DNA from 3 places in the Spirillospora sp. NPDC048824 genome. Region 1 is predicted to be linked to each of the others. Evidence: riboswitches for the same ligand, from Rfam matches in the RefSeq annotation. Region 1 holds a riboswitch; each other region holds the start of a gene.
What was found. A riboswitch is a leader RNA that binds a small molecule or an ion and turns the genes downstream of it on or off. The one in region 1 is predicted to bind cobalamin.

Region 2: another riboswitch for cobalamin. It lies ahead of ACGFIS_RS06470 (ABC transporter substrate-binding protein); the one in region 1 lies ahead of ACGFIS_RS12080 (ribonucleoside-diphosphate reductase subunit alpha).
Region 3: another riboswitch for cobalamin. It lies ahead of metE (5-methyltetrahydropteroyltriglutamate--homocysteine S-methyltransferase); the one in region 1 lies ahead of ACGFIS_RS12080 (ribonucleoside-diphosphate reductase subunit alpha).

Annotation. Positions count from the first base shown of each region.
Region 1 covers NZ_JBICUS010000005.1:194,035-197,221, forward strand. The annotation lists gene ACGFIS_RS12080 (ribonucleoside-diphosphate reductase subunit alpha) at 1-1,911, opposite strand, end outside; cobalamin riboswitch at 2,036-2,255, opposite strand; gene ACGFIS_RS12085 (hypothetical protein) at 2,362-3,000, shown strand; gene ACGFIS_RS12090 (hypothetical protein) at 3,080-3,187, shown strand, end outside.
Region 2 covers NZ_JBICUS010000003.1:20,850-24,036, forward strand. The annotation lists gene ACGFIS_RS06460 (hypothetical protein) at 1-513, shown strand, start outside; gene ACGFIS_RS06465 (LLM class F420-dependent oxidoreductase) at 627-1,538, shown strand; cobalamin riboswitch at 1,714-1,836, shown strand; gene ACGFIS_RS06470 (ABC transporter substrate-binding protein) at 1,912-2,826, shown strand; gene ACGFIS_RS06475 (FecCD family ABC transporter permease) at 2,885-3,187, shown strand, end outside.
Region 3 covers NZ_JBICUS010000006.1:155,119-158,305, reverse strand. The annotation lists gene ACGFIS_RS13935 (YciI family protein) at 1-96, opposite strand, end outside; gene ACGFIS_RS13930 (histidine phosphatase family protein) at 316-1,008, shown strand; cobalamin riboswitch at 1,040-1,258, shown strand; gene metE (5-methyltetrahydropteroyltriglutamate--homocysteine S-methyltransferase) at 1,361-3,187, shown strand, end outside.

The sequences.
Region 1 (3,187 bases):
GCCGTTGATCTGCAGGAACTCCCCGGACAGCGTCTCGCGCTTGAACAGGTTGGACACCTGCGGCTCAATGCACTCGTAGCAGCCCGCGATCGACGCGATCGTGGCGGTCGGCGCGATCGCGATCAGCAGCGAGTTGCGGAGCCCGACCTCGGCGACGCGCGCCCGCAGCCGCTCCCATTCGGCGGGACGGGTCGGCGCCGCGTCCGGGAAATGGTCGAGGTGGAGCCGGCCGCGGGCCGTGCGCGTCCGGTCGTAGGCGGGCAGCGGTCCGTGCGCGGCGGCCAGGTCGGCGGACGCGTCGTAGGCCGCCAGCGCGATCTCCTCGGAGATGCGCGTCGACAGCTCGCGGGCCTCCGGCGAGTCGAACGGCAGGCGGAGCGTGAAGAAGACGTCGGCCAGGCCCATCACGCCCAGGCCGATCGGCCGCCACTTGCCGTTCGCCGCCTCCGCCTCGGGCGTCGGGTAGAAGCCGCGGTCGATGGTGCGGTCCAGGAACCGGACGGCGGTGCGGACGGTCGCGCGGAGCCGCGCCCAGTCCATGCCGGACGCGCCGACGTGCGCGGCCAGGTTCACCGACCCGAGGTTGCACACGGCCGCCTCACCGTCGCTCGTCACCTCCAGGATCTCCGTGCACAGGTTGGAGAGGTGGACGGTCTCCCCCGGTTCGGCGGTCTGGTTGCAGGCGCGGTTGGCGGCGTCCTTGAACGTCATCCATCCGTTGCCCGTCTCGGCGAGGGTCCGCATCATCCGCCCGTACAGCTTGCGGGCCGGGATCTGCCGGACGTACCGGCCCTCCTTCTCGGCCGTCCGGTACGCCGCGTCGAACGCGTCGCCCCACAGGTCGGCCAGCTCGGGGACCTCCTTCGGGTCGAACAGCGACCATGTCGCGTCGTCCTCGACGCGGCGCATGAACTCGTCCGGGATCCAGTTGGCGAGGTTGAGGTTGTGGGTGCGGCGCGCGTCCTCGCCGGTGTTGTCGCGCAGCTCCAGGAACTCCTCGACGTCGGCGTGCCACGGCTCCAGGTACACGCACGCCGCGCCCTTGCGGCGTCCGCCCTGGTTGACGGCGGCGACGGACGAGTCGAGCGTGCGCAGCCACGGGACGATCCCGTTCGAGTGCCCGTTGGTGCCGCGGATCAGCGAGCCCCGCGACCGGACCTTCGTCCACGAGATCCCGATGCCGCCCGCGTACTTGCTGAGCCGCGCGACCTGCCCGTACCGCTCGTAGATCGACTCCAGCTCGTCGCGCGGCGAGTCGAGCAGGAAGCAGGACGACAGCTGGGGGCGCCGGGCGGCGGAGTTGAACAGCGTCGGCGAGCTCGGCAGGTACGACAGCGTGCTGAGCAGGCCGTACAGCTCGGCGGCATCGTCCACGGTGTCGGCGAGGCCGCACGCCACGCGCAGGAGGAAGTGCTGGGGGCGTTCGAGGACGAGCCGTGTCCGCGGATGCCGCAGCAGGTACCGGTCGTAGAGGGTGCGGAGCCCGAAGTACTCGAAGCGGTCGTCGGCCGGCTCGTCGATGAGGGCGTTGAGCGCCGGCGCGTGGGCGGCGGCGAACGCGGCCGGGGCGTCGGCCAGGAGGCCTTCCCGGTGCGCGGCGGCGACGGATTCGGCGAACGTCCGGACACCGGCGGCGGCCGCCTCGTCCCGGATCCTGGTGCCGAGCAGCCGCGCGGCGACCCGGGAGTAGCCGGGTTCGGCGGGCACCAGCGCGCCGGCCTCGCCGATCGCGAGGTCCCGCAGCGCCGCCGCGTCCATCCCGCCGGAGGCGCGGACGGCGGCCAGCACCCGTCCCGCGTCGGCGCCCGGTACCCCGTCGCAGGCCGCCTCGACCTCGGCGGCGATCTCCGCCTCGGCGGTGATCTCGGCGGGCGGCGCCGGTGCCGGCGGCGCGGCCAGGTCCTGTGTCACGTGCTTCTCCCCTCGCAAGCCGCCTCGCGGAGGCATGCGAACGGGACGCGAGCCGTCCCCACCGGGGCACGCCGCGCTCCGTCCCCGGCCCACCCGCGAAGCCTGGACGTGTCGGTCCGGGACGCGTCCCGGACACCGTGCGGGCAGGTCTTCGGACTCGCGGGCGCCGCCTCTTCCGAGGCGTCCTACTGGCCGTCGCTTCCCGGGCCGCGTGGGCCCAGTGCTTCATGACGGCGGTCGTTCCCGCTCACCGCTGCGGGGCAGTCCCGGACTCGCACCGGGTTCCCTCTCGCGTCGCCCCCGCCGCGAAACGGCGGGGGCGAACCAGCACGGGATTGAACCCTACATCTAGATGACGATCTTTGCGCAACCCCAAGATGTTGGGCGGGTCTGAAAGGTGGCAAGGGGCGGATGCGTGGACGGCGACCCGGGTGGGAGGATGGTCGCGCCATGTCCCCGCATGCCCCGCACTCCGCTCTGCGAACCGCCCGCGCGGTGGTGTTCGCCACCGTGTGCGTCACGCTTGCGATCACGGGGCACGTGCTCGCGTCGGGGACGGTTGCGGCCTGGGCGGCGGTCGCGGGATTCTGCGCCGTGCTGGGCGTGACGTTCATGCTGGTCGGCCACGAACGCTCGCTGGCGACGATCCTCGGCGGCCTCCTCGGCGGCCAGTTCGCTCTGCACGCCCTGTTCACGGCCGCGTCCGAGCCGATCCAGCGGCACTCGGCGGAGATGCACGCGGCGATGGGCGGGGCGGCGCCGGCCGGTCCGGACGTGATGCTGCCGGTCGCGCACGGCACGGGCGGGACGGCGATGACGCTCGCGCACACCGTGGCCGCGCTGGTGGCGGCGTGGTGGCTGCGGCGCGGCGAGCGGGCCGCATGGTCGCTGGCCCGGCGGGTCGCCGCCATGGCGGACCGCCCGATCCGGCTCCTGGTCGCCCTGCCGGCCGTTGAACCCGCGGCGCCTCCGCGCCGTACCCCCGTGGTACCGGCGTCGGCCGCCGTCATGGCCATCGGCCGTGTGCTGCGGCACCAGGTCCTCCGGCGGGGTCCCCCGCCGCGTTCGAGGGCGCTCGCCCGCATCTGAGGCGAGCGCCGTACGTCACCGGACGCCGATTCAGCGGCGTTTCCGGCTTCTTCTCGTACGACTCGAACGGAGTTCCGTCATGTCCTTCGTCCCGCATGCCCGCAGGGTGGGCGCGGTCGCTTCCCTGTCCGCCATATCCGTGCTCGGGCTGGCGACGGCCGCGTCCGCGCACGTCACCGCCAACCCG
Region 2 (3,187 bases), on a different contig from region 1:
GGCGGCTTCGGAACCGTTCAGGAGCCGGCGCTGCGGGTGAACGGGGCGGAGCTCGTGGCGGGTGACCGGGAGATCCCGCTGAACGGCGCCACCTGCAGGGAGCTCGCTGCGGCGGCGGGCATCGAGGCCGGAGCCGCGGAAGGTCTCTACAAGGACGGCAGCGGAGTCGGCCTGGACGACGTCCTCAGCATCGACGCAGAGGCCGCGCGGCACATCGAAGAAGTCTTCGGCCGGGGCCTCGAAGCGCTGACGAGGTTCGCGCCGGAAACCACGCCGGTTCTGTGGCCGGAACACTTCGATCTGGGCATGAGCCTCGACGAGGTCAACTACGGAGTGTCCGCGGGGGACGCCTTCCTGGGCGAGCCGTATGCGTATGCCGGGCCCTGGGAGCCGCGTCAGGGGTCATTCTGGAACACCCCCTTCGGGGCGGCGCGTCCGGCGCGTCAGCTGCCCGGCGCCACGGCGATGCTCGACTTCTTCATGGAGGCGAAGGACCGTGCCGCCCGCAGTTGAGGACGGGTGGTTCGGGGGTGACCGCTGTGGTGGGCGGCGTATCGGGCCGGCCGGGGATGAGTCGGGGCGGGGGTGTGTAAGGATCGCGTGAGATCGGTGACTGGGAGGTCGTTGTGCGTCTTGGAGTTCTACTGACCGAACGCGGCGGGGCCGAGGCGCTCGGCAGGCTGGCGGACGATGTGCGGCGTGCCGCGGACGACGGCTTCTCCTCGGCGTGGATCTCGCAGATCTTCGGGGTGGACGCGCAGACCGCCCTGGCCGTGGCCGGGGGCGGGGTGCCGGGCATCGAGCTGGGGACCGCGGTGGTGCCGACGTATCCGCGGCATCCGGCCGTGATGGCGCAGCAGGCGAGGACGACGGCGCTGGCGCTCCAGGGGCGGTTCACCCTCGGCATCGGGCTGTCACACAAGATCGTCATCGAGGACATGTACGGGTACGACTTCGGCCGGCCGCTGCGCCACATGGACGAGTACCTGTCGGTGCTGTTGCCTCTGCTGGCCGGGGAGAACGCGTCGTTCAAGGGCGAGACCGTGCAGGGCGACGTGGGGCTGAGCGTCCCGAACGAGGGGCGGGTGCCCGTGCTGCTCGCGGCGCTGGGGCCCAAGATGCTCAAGCTCGCGGCGGAGCGGACCGACGGGACGGTGCTGTGGATGACCGGCCCCGTGACCGTCCGCGAGCACATCGCGCCGACCATCACGGCGGCGGCCAAGGCGGCGGGGCGCCCGGAACCACGGATCGTGTGCGTGCTGCCCGTGTGCGTCACGGACGATGCCGAGCGCGCGCGGGAGCAGGCAGGCCAGACATTCGAGATGTACGGGATGTTGCCGTCCTATCGGGCGATGATGGACCGCGAAGGAGTGGACGGCCCGGCGGACCTGGCCGTCGTCGGGGACGAGGACACGGTCGCGGCGAAGCTGGAGGAGTTGTCCGAGGCGGGCGTCACCGATTTCGTCGCCGCGGAGTTCATTCCGGGCGAAGGCCGGGGCCGGACCCGGGAGTTCCTCAAGTCCTTCACGGCGAGATGAGCTCGTAGGGATCGCCGCCGGCGCCGGAGACGCGGCCCCCCGGGCCGCAGTCCGGATGGGCGTGGTCGATCCGCCCGTCGCCGGCGTGGGCGGGTTCGGCGCCGGCGTGGGCGGGTTCGCCGCCGTGAGACGGCGGGGCGGGTGCCCGCTCCGATAGGGGGACAGGTCCGGATTCGGCGCCTGATACCGTTGCGATGCTGCGCGCCAGGAGCGAAGTCCGGTGTGAATCCGGCGCTGTCCCGCAACTGTGGTGCCCCTCTCGATGTGGCCGAGCCAGGTCGCCTCCTCGCGCGCCGACGATTCTCGACCTCGTGGAAGGGCGATCCGTCATGGATGAGCGGGCCGCGGCTTCCCTGGACCCCAGGAGGCTCCTGTGAGACCCGTACGTACCCTCGGCGCGGTGATGGCGATCGTCGCCGTCACGTTCGCGGCCGGATGCGGCGACGGCGAGACCGGCGATGCGGCCTCAGGCGCGAAGGCCGTCACCGTCCAGGCCGCCAACGGCGCGGTGACCGTCCCGGCCCGGCCCGAGCGGATCGTGTCGCTCTCCCCCACCCACACCGAGACGCTGTTCGCCATCGGCGCGGGACCGCAGGTGGTCGCCGTGGACGACTACTCCAACCACCCGCCCAACGCGCCGCGGACGAAGTTGTCGGGGTTCAAGCCGAACGCCGAGGCGGTCATCGAGTACAAGCCCGACCTCGTCGTCGTCTCCGACGACCTGAACGGCATCGTCAAGGCGCTGGAGAAGGTCGAGATCCCCGTCCTGCTGGAGCCCGCGGCGACCAACGTGGACGAGGCCTACGACGAGATCAACGACCTCGGGCTGGCCACCGGGCACGCGGCCGAGGCCGAGAAGCTCACCGGCGACATGCGGGCGAGCATCCAGAAGACGGTCGCCGCGTCCTCCAAGGCGAAGGGCCTCGGCTACTACCACGAGCTCGACAACCAGCTCCACTCCGTGACGTCCAGGACGTTCGTCGGCCAGGTGTACGGGCTGTTCGGCCTCCGCAACATCGCCGACGAGGCGGACAAGGCGAGCGGCGAGTACCCGCAGCTGTCACGCGAGTACCTCCTCAAGCAGGACCCCGACCTGATCTTCCTGGCCGACACCAAGTGCTGCGGCCAGAACGCCTCCACTCTCGCCGAGCGCCCCGGCTGGTCGGATCTGGACGCGGTCAAGAACAAGGGCGTGGTCGAACTCGACGACGACATCGCCTCCCGCTGGGGTCCCCGCCTGCCCGAGTTCGTCAAGGCGATCGGTGACGCGGTGCAGAAGATCCAGTGATCACCGCCCTCATGGACGCCCGCCCATGACCCCCCGGCCCCACCGGGGGTGGCGCGTGATGGTGCGGAAGGGGTCGCCGGAGACGGCGGGGCAGGCCAGGCTGCGGCCGCTGTCGCTCGGCCTGGCCGTCGCGCTCCTGGCCGCGACCCTGCTGGCCGGGGTGCTGGTGGGGGCGGCGGGGCTGCCCGTCGGCGGGGTGCTGCTGGCGCTGGCCGACCGGGTTCCGTTCGTGCACATCGACTCGGGGCTCGATGTCATCGACGAGAACATCCTGTTCGAGTTGCGGGTGCCGAGGGCGCTGATGGCGGCGCTGGTCGGGGGGATGCTCGCCATGGCGGGCGCCGGCTATCAGGGCGTGTTC
Region 3 (3,187 bases), on a different contig from region 1:
GGCCGAGATCTCCTCAGGCGTCCACTTGTCCATCGGCACGTCGTTGACCGAGGCGGGAGCGCCGCGGTAGTGCTTGAGCAGCAGGTACTTGGCCATCGTGATTCTCCTAAGTGCTGGTGCCACCCTCGTGCTCGCCCTCACCACGGGGACGAAGCCGGTCACGGGTTCTCGACATCGCCGTCCCGACCATTCTGGCCCTCTGGACGAGCCGCCTCGCGTCCGCAGCGGCCCGCGCCCTCAGCGCCGACCTCTCATCGTGCGGCTCATCCGATGTTCCATGCCGCCGAGCCCGTGTGTCAGTCTGTCGGCGTGATCATGGTGCGGCGGGTGTGGCTGATCCGGCATGGGCAGAGCGAGTCGAACGCCGGGCTGCCGACGAACGGGCCGGCAGCCTCTCCGCTGACCGCCCGCGGACGGGAGCAGGCCCAGCGGATGGCCGCGGCGTTCACCGCGCCGCCCGCCCTCATCGTCGGCTCGCCGTTCCTCCGCGCACAGGAGACCGCCCGGCCGACCGCCGAGCGGTTTCCCGAGGTGCCCTACGAGGAATGGCCCGTCCAGGAGTTCACGTTCCTGGGCGGGTTGCATGCGCCGAGGACCACGGGGGCGCAGCGGCGGCCCCTCGCCGACGACTACTGGGAACGACTCGACCCCGATTACGTCAACGAAGGTGACGGAGAGTCCTTCCGTGCGCTCATCACGCGGGCCCGTGCCTTCCTGGAGCGCCTCGCCGACCGTCCCGAGGACGGCCTGATCGCGGTCTTCTCGCACGGCCTCTTCATGAAGGCCGTGATGTGGTCGCTGCTCACCGGGGTCACCGACCCCGACGTGGCGGCGATGCGGGGCTTCCGCCATTTCAACGGCACGTGCGTCGTCCCCAACTGCGCCGTCGTCGAGCTGTGGCGTCCGAGCGGGGAGTACGGGCTCCGCGTCGTCGTCTGCGGCGGCACGATGCATCTGGCCGAGGCGTCCACGACTCAGGAGACCACTCCGTCCGCACACCTGGATTAGGTGCACGGGGCCGGTTCGCGGGCCGGGCGATAGACTCCTTTGTGCGGATGGTTCACCCGTGCCCTGTGGGGGTCCGGGTGTCGTAAGAGGGAACCCGGTGTGATTCCGGGACTGCCCCGCAGCGGTGAGCGGGAACGACCGCCGTCATCACGCACTGGGCCACGCGGCCTGGGAAGCGACGGCCAGTAGGACGCCTCGGAAGAGGCGGTGCCCGCGAGTCCGAAGACCTGCCTCCGCCCGCGCACCGGCCGGTGCGCGGTGGTCTGCGGCCTCGTGGGACGGTCTGCGGCGCGGGGTTCGCCGTGCGCTCGTCCTTCCGAAGGCCGCCTGTGGCACAGCGAGGGAAGCCGCCATGAGCACGACCATCCTCGGATATCCCCGAATCGGGGCCCGCCGGGAACTGAAGTTCGCCACCGAGGACTACTGGGCGGGACGCGCCGACGCCGACGCGCTCGCGAAGGCCGGCGCCGAACTGCGCGCGACGGTCTGGAACGAGTTGCGCGACGCCGGCCTGGACGCCGTCCCGTCGAACACGTTCTCGTTCTACGACCAGATGCTCGACGCGAGCGTGCTGGTCGACGCCGTCCCGGACCGGTACCGGCATCTGACCGGGTTCGACCGCTACTTCGCGATGGCGCGCGGCGTCCAGGACGTCCCGCCGCTTGAGATGACCAAGTGGTTCGACACGAACTACCACTACATCGTCCCGGAGCTGGGGCCCGGCACCAGGTTCCGGCTGGCCGAGGGGGCGGCGGCCAAGCCGCTGGCGGAGTACCGGGAGGCCAAGGCGCTCGGCGTCGAGACGCGGCCGGTGCTCGTCGGCCCGCTGACCTACCTGCTTCTGGCCAAGCCCGAGGCGGGCGCGCCCGAGGGGTTCCGTCCGCTCGATCTGCTCGACGGGCTCGTCGACGTGTACGCCGAGGTGCTGGAACGCCTGGCGGGCGCGGGGGCGGAGTGGGTGCAGCTGGACGAGCCCGCCCTGGTCGCGGACCGCAGCGAGGAGGAGATCGGCGCGCTGGCGCGGGCGTACGCGCGGCTGGGGCGGCTGACCAGCAGGCCCCGGCTGATGGTCGCCACCTACTTCGGGACGATCGGGGCGGACGCGCTGCGCACCCTGGCCGGCGGCCGGGTCGAGGCGATCGGCCTGGACTTCGCCGCCGGGCCCGGCAACGTCGACGTGCTCGCCTCGGTCGGCGGGCTGCCGCGCAAGACGCTCGTGGCGGGCGTCGTGGACGGCCGCAACGTGTGGCGCGCCGACCAGCGGCGGGCCAGGGCCGTCTGCGCGTCGCTGCTCGGGCTCGTCGACCAGGTGGTGGTGAGCACGTCCTGCTCGCTGCTGCACGTCCCGATCGACCTGGACTCCGAGACGTCGCTGAACGGCGGCGTCCGGGGCCGGCTCGCGTTCGCCCGGCAGAAGGTCGCCGAGGTCGTCGCGCTCGGCCGGGCGCTGCGCGAGGACGTCCCGGCCCCGGCCGACGCGCCGGCGCCGGCCGCGCGCGTCGACCGGGCCGTCCGGGAACGGCTGGGGTCGATCGGCGACACGCGCCGCGGCGACCGCGCCGCCCGGTTCGCCGCCCAGCGGGACGCCCTGGGGCTGCCGGAACTGGCCACGACGACGATCGGTTCGTTCCCGCAGACCCCCGAGATCCGCCGGGCCCGCGCCGACCGCCGCGCCGGGCGTATCACCGCCGACGCCTACGAGCGGGCGATGAAGGACGAGATCGCCCGCGTCATCGCGCTGCAGGAGGACCTGGGGCTGGACGTCCTCGTGCACGGCGAACCCGAGCGCAACGACATGGTGCAGTACTTCGCCGAGCAGCTCGACGGGTACGCGGCGACCGAGCACGGGTGGGTGCAGTCGTACGGGTCGCGGTACGTCCGGCCGCCGATCCTGCACAGCGACGTCGCGCGTCCCCGTCCTATGACGGTGGAGTGGGCGACGTACGCGCAGTCGCTGACGGACAGGCCGGTGAAGGGGATGCTGACCGGCCCGGTCACCATGCTCGCCTGGTCGTTCGTCCGGGACGACCAGCCGCTCGCCGACACCGCCCGGCAGGTCGCGCTCGCCCTCCGCGACGAGATCGCCGACCTGGAGGCGGCCGGGATCAGGATCATCCAGGTGGACGAGCCCGCGCTGCGCGAGCTGCTGCCGCTGCGGGACGCCGACCGTCCCGCCTAC